Nodosilinea sp. FACHB-141: one gene and its partner. The protein of the gene in region 2 binds, or shares a complex with, the protein of the main gene of each other region. Links are inferred from orthologs where the notes say so. Each region holds a gene or a part of one and is shown on either strand. Other genes may lie near its edges.

Region 1 (4,825 bases), on a different replicon or contig from region 2:
TAAACTTGTGGTAAAGCTGCTCCAAAAACGCTTGAACCTGGGTCATTGGGGAGTCGGTGGGTAGTGGGTAAGTGAATAGGCAAGTGCAGGAGTGAAGAATTACTAGCGTGAAAACACGCTGAAATAGAGGAGGGATGACCACCCGCCTATCCATCCACCCACCGACATCACCTACTTCTGCTCGGGGTGCTGGGCCTCGGGACGATGGTCGCCTAGGTCGTTGAGCCGCCAGATCAACTGGTGCAGCCTGCCAAAGTCGCGGTTGTTGAAGTGCATCACTAACCGTGGCAAAGCGACAGTTGCGTCTTTCTGCTCTTCGGCTAGGGCGGCAGACTTTTCAATTTTTCCTTTGGCCAAAACGTCGCCAAATTCTTGGTTAAGCAGGTCGACAGCGCCATCGGGGAGATCGCTCTTGAGACGAATGATGAGGCGATCGCTGGTATAGCGACAGGAATGATATACCCGATAAAAACTGCTGATGGCGTGGCAGGCGTCATCGACATTGTCGGTGATGGTGTACAAGCTAGGGTCGTCGGGGCTAATTAACCCTCGGCTCAGCAGGTGCTCGCGAATGTAGCTATCCCACCCCTGCCAGTAGTTACCGCCAGGATGATCGACCATGACAACGGGCATGGGGTCGGCCTTGCCAGTCTGAATAAGCGTTAGCGACTCAAAGGCTTCGTCTTGGGTGCCAAACCCTCCTGGAAACAGCACCAGGGCATCGCTTTCGCGCAGGAAAAACAGCTTGCGAGTAAAGAAATACTTGAAATTGATCAGCTTAGGGTCGCCCTCCATCACTGGGTTAGCGCCTTGCTCAAAGGGTAGCTGAATGTTTAATCCAAAGGATTGCTCTGCACCAGCTCCGGCGTTACCCGCCTCCATGATGCCGCCCCCAGCACCGGTCATAACCATAAAGCCCAGCTCGGTGATCTGCTTGGCAAACTTCTCGGCCAGTTGATAATCGAGGCTGATCGCCCCTGTACGAGCCGAGCCAAAGATAGTAATTTTGCGGGTATGCCGGTAGGGGTAAAAGACCTGAAATCCCTGCTCCATATCCAGCAAAGCAGAATTCAAAATCTTCCAGTCGAGTCGGTCTGCCTCCCGTCCCATCATCCGCAGAATGGTCTCTAGCACCTGGCGAATGAGCTTGCCATGCTCTAAGTGAGACAATTGCTCAAACACCGCGGCCAAATCGGCTTGAAGGCTAGAGGGTAAATTTGAGGGAAGCGCAACCATACGCCGTTGGGTCCATAGAGGCAGCACCCTATTCTAGCGACAATTTTGCCCCCTGCCGTGCAAAAACCCTCTAGCGAGAGACTAACCAACGCTAGAGGGCTGTATCAGATGTTAATAAGCTAGTGACTAAACCTGCGACGACGTTCCTCTGCTGAAACTTGGTGCAAAGGTTGAAGCGATCGCCCCCGTCACGCCATGCGGCTGGTCTTGAGTAGCTTTAGGCAGAGAAAGGTGAGCTTAGAGATACTTCTCAAGGGTGTTTGCCAAGGTGGTTTTGGGTACGGCGCCCACTACCATGTCAACCCGCTGCCCCTCTTTGAAAATCATCAGAGTGGGGATGCTGCGAATCCCATACTGGCTGGCCACGCTCGGATTCTCGTCGGTATTGACCTTAACGACTTTGATTTGGCCGTCGTACTGCTCAGAAATTTCTTCGACTACCGGAGCCACCATACGGCAAGGGCCACACCAGGGAGCCCAGAAATCAACCAGTACGGGAACGGTGCTTTCAAGAACTTCTTGCTTAAACGTAGAGTCTGTTACCTGAGCGGCTGCCATGCCTTGTGTTCCTTGCCGTTATTAACCACACGCAATCTTATCATAGCCAATCCCCGGCTTCTTAGGCGAGGGATCAATATCTACCGAGGGGATGGGTGCTAACTCGGCTAAACTAGCCATATTTCAGCATTTTCGGGCTAAAGGTCCTTTAAATAAGGAACCGCCCAGACCAATGGCCTGGGCGGAGTGTGGTGTGAGGAGTGAACTGAAACAAAGGTTTCAGTACCATTTTATTGTACTGTGGACACTTGAAAATCTGCCACTGCTTAATGACATTCGCAACAAACTTATGATAGCTACAAGTTGTTTTTGCTTTGGGGAACTTGCGTAGTGATTCAAGGTCGGATGCTAAGGCGTTTTGGGATGTAGCAGGTGACCTCACCACTGTCTATAACTGCGTTCTAGCTTAGTCCCAACTACCAATGCCGGCTTAGACAGCGTTTTGTCGCCCCGTGCTCCGGCCCGATCTGTCCGGTTATCTAATGACCCTAATGGATTGCTGCTGGCTGTCATTTGCTCTGCCTCAACTGCCTGGGTACGAGCTTCAGTTTGCCGTTATTCTACTTTGAGGCATCTAGGCCATTGTAGATGCCTTCCAACAAATTTTTGGCTTAATTACTGGTGTTTTTCAGTTGAGCGATCGCCCTTATCGTCAGCAGCTGCTTGCCAACCCTAGCTCGACCCGTTGGGACTTGTTTTGATTCAACGGCATCAAAACAAGAAGTATCGCTGGGCCATGGGTAGAACCTCAGCCGGTTCACAGGTCAGCAATTCGCCATCAGCTCGCACTTCGTAGGTTTCGACGTTGACCTCCATGTGGGGCTGATAGGCGTTGAGCTTCATGTCGGCCTTGCTGAGGCTGCGGCAGTTCGCCACAGCAGCGGTAGATTTAGCGATGCCAATCTGTTCAGGAATGCCCAGATCCATCGCAGCTTGAGAAATAAAGGTGAGGGAGGTGGCAGTGATCGCCCCCCCGTAGCTGCCAAACATAGGCCGCATGTGTACCGGCTGCGGCGTCGGAATACTAGCGTTGGCATCGCCCATCTGCGCCCAGGCAATCAAACCGCCCTTGATCACGATTTCGGGCTTCACCCCAAAAAAGGCAGGCCGCCATAGGCAAATATCGGCTAGTTTGCCCGCTTCGATAGAACCTACGTGGTTAGCGATGCCGTGGGTGATAGCGGGATTGATGGTGTATTTGGCCACGTAGCGCTTGGCCCGGTGGTTGTCGTTGCGATCAGAATCCTCCGCTAGCGGCCCCCGCTGCACCTTCATTTTGTGGGCGGTTTGCCAGGTGCGAATCACCACCTCCCCCACTCGGCCCATGGCCTGGGAGTCGGAAGAGATCATGCTGAAGGCACCAAGGTCGTGGAGAATGTCCTCGGCGGCAATGGTTTCGCGGCGAATGCGCGACTCGGCGAAGGCAATATCTTCGGGAATGCTGGGGCTGAGGTGGTGGCACACCATCAGCATGTCGAGGTGTTCGTCGAGGGTGTTGCGGGTGTAGGGCCGGGTGGGGTTAGTCGACGACGGCAGCACGTTGGCCTCGCCGCACACTTTAATGATGTCCGGCGCGTGGCCACCGCCAGCCCCTTCGGTGTGGTAGGTGTGAATCACCCGATTTTTGAAGGCGGCAATGGTATCTTCGACAAAGCCCGCCTCGTTGAGAGTATCGGAGTGGATCGCCACTTGGACATCGTACTCGTCGGCTACTCCAAGACAGGTATCGATGGTAGCAGGGGTGGTGCCCCAGTCTTCGTGGAGCTTGAGGCCCATGGCGCCGGCTTTCACCTGTTCCGCCAATCCTTCCGGCTGAGCACTGTTGCCCTTGCCCAAAAAGCCTAGGTTCATGGGAAAGGCGTCGGCGGCTTGCAGCATGCGCCAGATGTTCCAGGCGCCAGGGGTGCAGGTTGTGGCGTTGGTACCGGTAGCAGGGCCGGTGCCGCCGCCGATCATGGTGGTGATGCCGGAGGCGATCGCGGTGTCGATCTGCTGAGGGCAAATGAAGTGAATGTGGCTGTCAATACCCCCAGCGGTGACGATCATGCCTTCTCCAGCCACTACCTCGGTGCCGGGGCCAATGATGATGTCGACATTGTCTTGAATGTAGGGGTTGCCCGCCTTACCAATTTTGTCGATTTTGCCGTCTTTAATGCCGATGTCGGCCTTAACAATGCCCCACCAGTCCAAAATCAGGGCGTTGGTGATCACCATATCTACCGCGCCCGCGTCGCGTCCGATCGGCGACTGCCCCATGCCATCGCGGATAACTTTGCCGCCGCCAAATTTCACCTCGTCCCCATAGGTGGTAAAGTCCTGCTCGACTTCGATGATGAGCTCGGTGTCGGCTAAGCGAATGCGATCGCCCACCGTCGGGCCGAAGGTTTCGGCATAGGCACGGCGGTCCATGCGATAGCTCATGGGGACTCCTCAGTTGGGGCGAATCTAGCTAGAACCACTCTAGAATGCGGGATCTCCCCGGTTTGGTCAATTGGGCTACGGTTGTCAAACTTGGCGCGCAGAAGCCCTCCCTCCGCCCAGCACTCTGCCCAAGGCCAAAAAGATAGCCCGAGGGGATTTTCCCTCAGGCTATAAGTTCAATGGGATGCGCGTTGCAACCCTGCAAGAAGCGCAGTTCCTTAGCTAGCTAGGTATTCGCGGATGTCAGACTGGCGCTTGCGCAGTTTAGTCAAGGCTTCGCGCTCAATCTGGCGCACTCGCTCACGGCTAATGGAGAGCAGATCACCAATCTTGGCCAAAGTCATAGTCTTGCCGTCGGACAAACCGAAGCGAAGGGAAAGCACCTCTCGCTGTTGGGGAGTCAGATCGCCCATCAGCCGCTCCAAATCCTGGCGCAGTGAGACCTGGGTGGCAAAGTCTTCTGGCGAAGGGCCATCGTCTTCGAGCAGTTCACCCAGTTCGGTGTCCTGGTTGTCTCCCACTTTGAGGTCTAGGGAGAGGGGCTGGCGAGACTTTTCTAGGTAGTCGCGCACCTGCTTGGCAGTCAGGTCGCACTCGATGGCTAGCTCAG
Region 2 (7,621 bases):
TCAGAGCGCAAGCGCATGAGCGTGGTGTTTAGCGGCGTACATGCCCTCGCCGCCGATCTGACCCTGCCCAAAGCCCTGGCTAACGCCCCCTACCTCATGCTGGCCAAGGGATCGCCAGAAATGCTGCTTGAATGCTGCACCAGCGGCCTGAAGGGGACAGAGCAGTTTGAGCTGGATCAGGAGACGCGATCGCGCATTCTGGCCGACAGTGCTGCTATGGCTGCCCAGGGGTTGCGGGTACTGGGCTTTGCCTATCGCTCCATCACCACCGTGCCCAATGAGGGCGACCCCGATCTGGCCGAGCGAGATCTAGTGTGGCTGGGCCTGGTGGGCATGATCGACGCCCTGCGGCCCGAGGTGCGGGTGGCGGTGCAGCGTTGTCGGGTCGCTGGCATTCGCCCCATGATGATTACCGGCGACCACCAGCTGACCGCTATGGCGATCGCCCAAGACCTGGGCATTGCCGATGCCGATGCTCGCTCTCTCAGCGGCGCTGAGCTGGAAGCCATGAGCCAGGCCGAGCTAGAGGCCGTGGTCAAAGAGGTCAATATCTACGCCCGAGTGTCGCCTGAGCACAAGCTCCGCATTGTCAAAGCTCTGCAAAAAGACCACCAAATCGTCGCCATGACCGGCGATGGCGTCAACGATGCCCCAGCCCTCAAACAGGCCGAAATTGGCATTGCTATGGGCATTACCGGCACCGACGTGAGCAAAGAGGCCAGTGACATGGTGTTGCTCGACGACAACTTTGCCACCATCGTCGCCGCCACCGAAGAGGGTCGGGTGGTCTACACCAACATTCGCCGGTTTGTGAAATACATTCTCGGCTCTAACATTGGCGAACTGCTTACCATTGCCCTCTCGCCGCTGCTGCTACCGATTTTGGATGTGCCCCTGAGCCCGCTGCAAATTTTGTGGATGAACCTGGTCACTGACGGCTTCCCGGCCCTGGCCCTGGCGGTAGAACCCGCCGAACCCGACGTGATGGAGCAGCCGCCCCACGACCCCCAGGAGGGCATTTTTGCCCGTGGGCTAGGGGCCTATATGCTGCGCATAGGCATTGTGTTTGCCATTATCTCGGTGTCGATGATGGTGTGGGCCTACCAGCACGCCCAGCAGGGCGGCGACCCCGATCGCTGGAAGACGATGGTGTTTACTACCCTCTGTCTGGCTCAGATGGGCCATGCGATCGCCGTGCGCTCTGGCAGTCGCCTCACGATAGAGATGTCGCCCTGGTCAAACCCCTTTGTGCTGGGGGCTGTGCTTCTCACCTGCGTGCTCCAGCTCATGCTGATCTACGTAGAGCCCCTGCGGAATTTCTTTGGCACCCACCTGCTTAGTTCCTTCGAACTGCTGATCTGCTTTGGCTTTAGCACCCTGCTGTTTGTCTGGGTCGAAGCCGAAAAAATCTACCGCCGCATCCGAGGCAAAGTCGTGAGGGACTAGCGTTATTCACTCAATCACCCCTCTACATCATGGGCCTGACCAAGGCCCTTGCCTCTCCGGCTGGCTTCACTAAAGCTCCACTAAAATAGTAGTAAACCTCCCTCTTTTCGCTATGTTCAGCACCACTGTCACCGACACTGGGCAGATAACTTTGCCTGACGAAATTCGGCAGCATCTCAAACTCGTCAGCGGCAGTCGGGTCGAGTTCGTCATTGACGAAAGCGGCCAGGTCAAAATCTTTCCCCTCACCGTTGCCATAGAAACCTTGTCAGGCATCCTGCGTCGGCCTAATACCTCCCCCGCTACCCAAGATGACATGGATGCTGCCGTTTCTGAGGGAGCTAATGATTGGGCTTGATACCAACATCCTGGTTCGCTACCTTACCCGTGACCACGAGCCGCAATGGCAGCAAGCCTCTGAGGTCATTCAGCAAAACCAACCCTGCTTTATTGCCAACATCGTTTTGTGCGAACTCGTTTGGGTGCTTAGAGGCGCCAAATATCGCTTTCAGAAAACTGAAGTGGTCGATATTCTAGAGGCAATGCTCCACAGCGCTGCCTTTGAGTTTGAAAACCGTTCAACCCTTGACCAAGCCCTTCAGCGATATAAACAGGGCAAAGCAGATTTTTCTGATTACCTGATTGGAGCCGTCTCTCGGCAGGCGGGTTGTACAGAAACCGCAAGCTTCGACGGTAAGTTGAAGGGAGAAAAGGGATTTCAGTGCTTGGATTAGCGTCTCTAGCTAACGCTGCGTGGTGATGGGAACACAATGCTGATGTGTTCCCAAGGCTGTCTACCACCGCTGATTTCGATCATTAATTCTTCCTCAAATCGCCTTCCCTATGCCTTTAAAGCTCCAACAGAGCCGTGAGGCATGGGGAAGGTCAACAATCAGGTCATCTTGCAGAAAATTCCCCAATATCCGCCATCACAAGCACAATTGTTTACCCCATTTTTCTAAAGGAGGCAGGGGAGATAACCCGAGTATCTTCATCATGGTAAATGCCTACAATTAGGGACTACAGTGCCCCTTCGACCTGGGCATTAAACCCGTAGACCCGTCGCTCCCCAGCCAACGGCACCAAAGTTACGTCGCGCTCATCGCCCGGCTCAAAGCGCACGGCGGTACCGGCAGGAATATCGAGCCGCATACCCCGGGCCTGGTCGCGGTCGAAGCTCAGCGCCGCATTCACCTCAAAAAAGTGAAAGTGGGAGCCAACCTGAATGGGGCGATCGCCCGTATTGGCCACCGCCAGCGTTACCGTCTCTTTGCCCGCGTTCAGCTCAATTTCGCCCTCGGCGGGCAATAGTTCTCCGGGAATCATGACGGGCCTCCTAGGTTGGCAATTAAGTCTTGGCGCTTTTGCTGAAGCGATCGCTCAACTCTGGGCAGGGTTTCCTCTAGCTCACGGCGAGCCACGCCCTCAGGCTCAGCCTCTAGCAGGTGGTTGAGGGCCATCAAATGGGCCGTATCGAGGGCGGTTTCTGCCGGCACCTTGACGGTAGGAACCACCCCTGTACCGTCCCAGTTTCTGCCGGTGGTGGGGTTGATCGCCTGGCCCGTGGGCATAAACACCCAAAAGTGGTCGTGCAGGCGAAAGCCCCGCCCTGGGTTAGCCCCGCCGCGCGTGGTTTCGCCCACCACGGCTCCGCGCTTCAGCACTTGCAGGTTGTAGGCAAATTCCTCCGCCGCCGAAAAGGTCTCAGGGCTAGTGAGGGCAAAGACGGGCTTGTCGAGGTAGCGCTGCCCCGGCACGTAGGGCACCGTCCACCACTGGTGGGTTTCGTCGGTCTCGCTCCAGTACAAGTCGTTGAGGTGAACGGGTGGATGGGCGGGAAGTAGATAGCTGCACAGCAGCGCCACTGTAGCTGGGGAGCCCCCCTGGTTGTGGCGCAGGTCAAAGATGAGGGCGTCGGTATGGGCCACCAGGGTCATGGCAGCGGCCAGGGTGGCGCCGGCAAACTCTGGCGGCTCAAAGCTAAAAAGCTGAATGTAGCCTACGTTGCCCGGCAGACGCTCAACTTTATTGAAGTCAAAATTGCGGCGACGACTGGCCTGGTACTGGCGCTCGATCTCGGCGGCGTCGGGCGCTGTGTCAGGCTCCAGGTGGGGCAAAGGGGCAGGGCTGAAATGCAGGCGCAGGTTGCGATCGCCGCTCATCTGCTGAAGCTGAGCCGTTAGCGTATCGGCCAGCTGCTGCCCGCCAGTCAAGTCGCCGTAACCTCCTGCCTCTAAGCGCTGCTCAAGGTCGTTCTGAATTTTTTCTGCCACCTCTGGAAACACGTAGGCATCGAGCTGGGTGACCAGGGCTCCCAGCACGGCCTCGATCGCCTCAGCATCTAGCACAATATCCCCTGGGTTAGAGCCAGAAACAGCCATGGATTGCCCTACCGAATGGGTTCGTGAACAGTAACTAGCTTGGTGCCGTCGGGGAAGGTAGCCTCCACCTGCACGTCGTGAATCATCTCCGCCACTCCATCCATGACCTCGGCTCGGCTAAGCAAGGTAGTGCCGTAGCTCATTAGGTCGGCCACAGTGCGCCCATCGCGCGCCCCCTCCAAAATGGCCGCAGAAATGTAGGCAACGGCCTCGGGATGGTTGAGCTTCAGTCCGCGGTCTTTACGGCGTTCGGCCACCAGGGCAGCGGTAAAAATTAGCAGCTTGTCTTTTTCCTGGGGGGTCAGTTGCATGGGGCAAGATGCGATCGCAGGGTACAGAGCTAACCGTAAGCTTTCAAGGTTTTGGGCGGCTTGTCAACCAAGGCCTTCACCTGATTGAGTTCTGGCTTCAAAATTAAAGCTTAAGCCATCGGCGCCAGGGTAATAACTACGTTAGTCTGCTGGTGAGAAACAATCAAAACGTTCTAACATCTAGCCCCCAAGACCCGCTAGAACCCCTATTTGGTAACCCCTGCCTATGACCGCGCCGCAGCTTGAGATCTTGTCCGACAAGCCTGCCCTGGTGCAGCGGGCCCTAGCCCTGGTGGTCGAGGCCATCCACAGCGCCGTAGCCGACCACGATTACTGCACCCTGGCCCTGGCTGGTGGCAGCACCCCCAAACCCCTCTACAGCGGCCTGGCCGAGCAAGATCTGCCCTGGGAAAAACTCTACATTTTTTGGGGTGACGAGCGCTATGTGCCCCTCGACCACCCCGATAGCAACGGGGGCATGGCCAAGGCTGCCTGGCTCGACCGGGTACCCATTCCACCCGATCACATTCTCTATGCCCCTACCCTAGAGGGGGATCCAGCGGCCTCGGCCCGCCAGTACGAGGCGATGGTCAAGTCGATTTTTGGCGGGCTTCAGGGCCTTGGCCCCGATCAGGTGCCCCGCTTTGACCTCATTTTGTTGGGTATGGGCGATGACGGCCACACGGCCTCCCTCTTTCCCCACACCGAGGCGCTGGGGGTCAACGATCGCTTGATTACCGTGGGCCAAAAGGGCATCGACCCTCGCCTCACCTTTACCGCCCCGCTGATTAACCACAGCCACCGGGTCATGTTTTTGGTGGCCGGGTCCGACAAGCAGGCTGCCCTAAGCCAAGTCTTTGCGACCGATGGCGACGACGAGGCCTATCCCTCCCGGATGGTACGCCCCCAGGGAGAACTGCGCTGGCTGCTCGATCGCTCAGCGGTGGGCGACCTTGACTTGGCAGCAATGGTCCCTAACTAAAGCTTTCAACCAGGGGTTTCACTCCTCTCTGAATTGCTGCGGTGCTGAACTATTATCTAAGCAGGCTGCTCGACAGTCCTGGAGATAAATGGCGTCTGCCGACCGTCAGCGGCTGAGAATCCTAAAATGGGGGTTGGGCTTCGTCAGACTCTTCTATGATTAGACACTACAGGGATCGTTTTTGATTGAGTAATGTGATTACCCTCTCGCTGCTCCATCCTCTCCACAAAACTCCAGTGCAGAGCTGGTCTTTTGATCAAGAATCGGTGATTCGCATTGGTCGATCGACCGATAATAACGTGGTTCTATACAGCGCTGTGGTCTCTCGCCACCACGTTGAAATTCACCGCACCGACAATGGCTGGGCGGTGAAAAGCATCGGTACCAACGGTACCTATCTCGATGGTCGTCGCATTACCGAAGTCCCTGTAGAAGATGGCATTGTGATTCGCCTGGCGCGATCGGGGCCTAACATTCAAATTCACATGTCTGAAGAAAAGCGCGACCCCCTCAAGGAATTGCTCAGCCGTCGCCGCACCGAAGACCTTAAAGACCACGACCACGGCACCCAGAGCGAGCCCCACGACGAAGAACGCGCTCTGCCCCACCAAACCACCGTCATCAACCAGTAGAAGGTGAAGGTTTTCTCAGTTTAGGAACGCAATTACAAAGGCGGGGGGCGGTCAAACTGACCGCCCCCCGCCTTTGTGTCCTACCCGCTTGAGCCGGGCTCTAAAGAGCGGTCTTGAGCAGGTCAGCTCTGTCGGTTTTTTCCCAGGTGAAGTCGGGCAGCTCGCGACCAAAGTGGCCGTAGGCAGCCGTCTGCTGATAAATTGGGCGACGCAGATCGAGCATGTCGATTAAGCCCTGGGGGCGCAGGTCAAAGTGTTTGCGCACTAGCTCTGCGATCGCCCCGTCAGAAATCTTGCCCGTGCCAAAGGTGTTAATTGAGATCGAGGTGGGCTGAGCCACTCCGATAGCGTAGGAGACCTGAATTTCGCAGCGCTCGGCTAGGCCCGCCGCCACAATATTTTTAGCAACATAGCGCCCGGCATAGGCCGCCGAGCGATCGACCTTGGTGGGATCTTTGCCCGAGAATGCGCCGCCACCATGGCGAGCCATGCCGCCGTAGGTATCAACAATAATTTTGCGCCCGGTGAGGCCGCAGTCGCCGACGGGGCCGCCAATGATGAACTGCCCTGTGGGGTTGATGTGATATTGGGTATCGGCGTGGAGCCAGCTGTTGGGCAGCACCGGTTTAATGATTTCTTCCATCACCGCTTCGCGGATGTCAGCTTGAGAAATATCGGGGTCGTGCTGGGTCGAGAGCACCACCGCTTCCACCGCCACCGGTTTTAGATGCTCGTAGCGCAGGGTAATCTGGCTCTTGGCATCGGGGCGCAGCCAGGGCAACACGCCGTGTTTACGCAGGTAGGCCTGCCGCTCTACCAGCCGGTGGGCGTAGTAAATTGGGGCGGGCATAAGGGTATCGGTTTCGTTGGTGGCGTAGCCAAACATCAACCCCTGGTCGCCTGCGCCCAGATCTTTGTCGGTGGCCACATCGACGCCCATGGCGATGTCAGAGGACTGTTTGCCAATGGCGTTAAGCACCGCGCAGGAGGCTCCGTCAAAGCCTACATCGGAGCTGTCGTAGCCAATGGCCAGAATTACATTGCGGACAATGTCTTCTAGATCGACATAGGTGTTGGTGCGCACTTCCCCAGCTATGACGGCCATGCCGGTCTTAACTAAGGTTTCGACCGCTACTCGGGCATGCAGGTCTTCTTTGAGAATGGCATCCAAAACGGCATCGGAAATCTGGTCGGCCATTTTGTCGGGATGGCCTTCAGACACCGACTCAGAGGTGAAAATACTGTACTCGCTCATGGAATTAGGCCCAACCAGTGGCAGAAGGAATGCAGGCAGAATTCAACCGAGGCTGAATCGCATTCCAAAGTTTACCAAAGTTTGACGAAGTGCCAGAGTTGTGGATCGTTTGCCCTGGTTAGAGCGGGGCTGAGTTTAGCTCAGCAGCGCCCCCGGTGCCGCCCCATCGTGCAGTCCCCGAGCCTTTTGCTGCATGGTCTTAAAGATGTTGTAGAAGCCATTGGCCCGCGACGGTGTCAGGCTGACATCGAGCTGAGTGTCTTTGATGAAGTCGGGGGTGAGGGTGACGATTTCGTCGGGGGTAAGACCATTGAGAGCTTTGATCAGCAGAGCTACCAGCCCTTTGGTGATCTGAGCGTCAGAGTCGGCTTGATAAACTACTTTGCCGTCAATTAAATCAGCTACTACGAATACTTGAGAAACACAGCCTGGCACCTTGTTGTCCGGCGTTTTGTACTCCTCGGGCAGGGGGTCGAGTTTCTTGGCAAACCACAGCAGCTGCTCGTAGCGACGCTTAGGGTCAGCGGCCTTCTGAAAGCGGGCCACAATTTTCTCAATAGACTCGGGGCGATCGGCGGGCATGGCGCAGCGGGTGGGGAGACGTTTCTTGAGTA

Evidence for each region. The genes of interacting proteins can lie anywhere in the genome.
Region 1: the proteins of H6F59_RS21980 (region 2) and ureC are in contact, whole or in part, in a crystal structure (PDB 4CEU), measured with the Sporosarcina pasteurii proteins. The link is inferred for Nodosilinea sp. FACHB-141 from one-to-one orthologs. Residues at the interface, in WP_115362093.1 of Sporosarcina pasteurii: Ala6, Glu9, Lys10, Ile13, Ala16, Leu19, Arg23, Asn31, Tyr32, Pro33, Glu34, Val36, Thr40, Met44, Met70, Glu71, Val73, Met76, Asp78, Gln81, Ala82, Glu83, Leu92; in WP_115362090.1 of Sporosarcina pasteurii: Lys441, Phe442, Asp463, Pro464, Ser465, Ala466, Ser467, Ile468, Thr470, Pro471, Gln472, Pro473, Met475, Arg477, Gln565, Arg566, Tyr567, Phe568, Leu569, Phe570.

The regions. Positions count from the first base shown.
Region 1 is NZ_JACJPP010000013.1:477,804-482,628, reverse strand. Bases 1,861-4,825 are described here. They hold ureC (urease subunit alpha), read right to left. Parts: upstream 4,216-4,825; coding sequence 2,506-4,215; downstream 1,861-2,505. Other genes in these bases: H6F59_RS15970 (RNA polymerase sigma factor, RpoD/SigA family), read right to left, coding at 4,434-4,825. In the rest of the region: glsA (glutaminase A), read right to left, coding at 1-46; H6F59_RS15985 (TIGR00730 family Rossman fold protein), read right to left, coding at 172-1,236; trxA (thioredoxin), read right to left, coding at 1,474-1,794.
Region 2 is NZ_JACJPP010000021.1:236,132-243,752, reverse strand. What follows is about bases 2,488-5,239. They hold H6F59_RS21980 (urease subunit gamma), read right to left. Parts: upstream 4,139-5,239; coding sequence 3,836-4,138; downstream 2,488-3,835. Other genes in these bases: pgl (6-phosphogluconolactonase), read left to right, coding at 4,365-5,120; H6F59_RS21985 (S41 family peptidase), read right to left, coding at 2,769-3,827; H6F59_RS21990 (urease subunit beta), read right to left, coding at 2,488-2,772. Outside these bases: H6F59_RS22005 (cation-translocating P-type ATPase), read left to right, coding at 1-1,446; H6F59_RS22000 (AbrB/MazE/SpoVT family DNA-binding domain-containing protein), read left to right, coding at 1,559-1,804; H6F59_RS21995 (PIN domain-containing protein), read left to right, coding at 1,791-2,180; more of H6F59_RS21990, read right to left, coding at 2,467-2,487; H6F59_RS21970 (FHA domain-containing protein), read left to right, coding at 5,315-5,752; metK (methionine adenosyltransferase), read right to left, coding at 5,853-7,007; H6F59_RS21960 (SufE family protein), read right to left, coding at 7,143-7,589.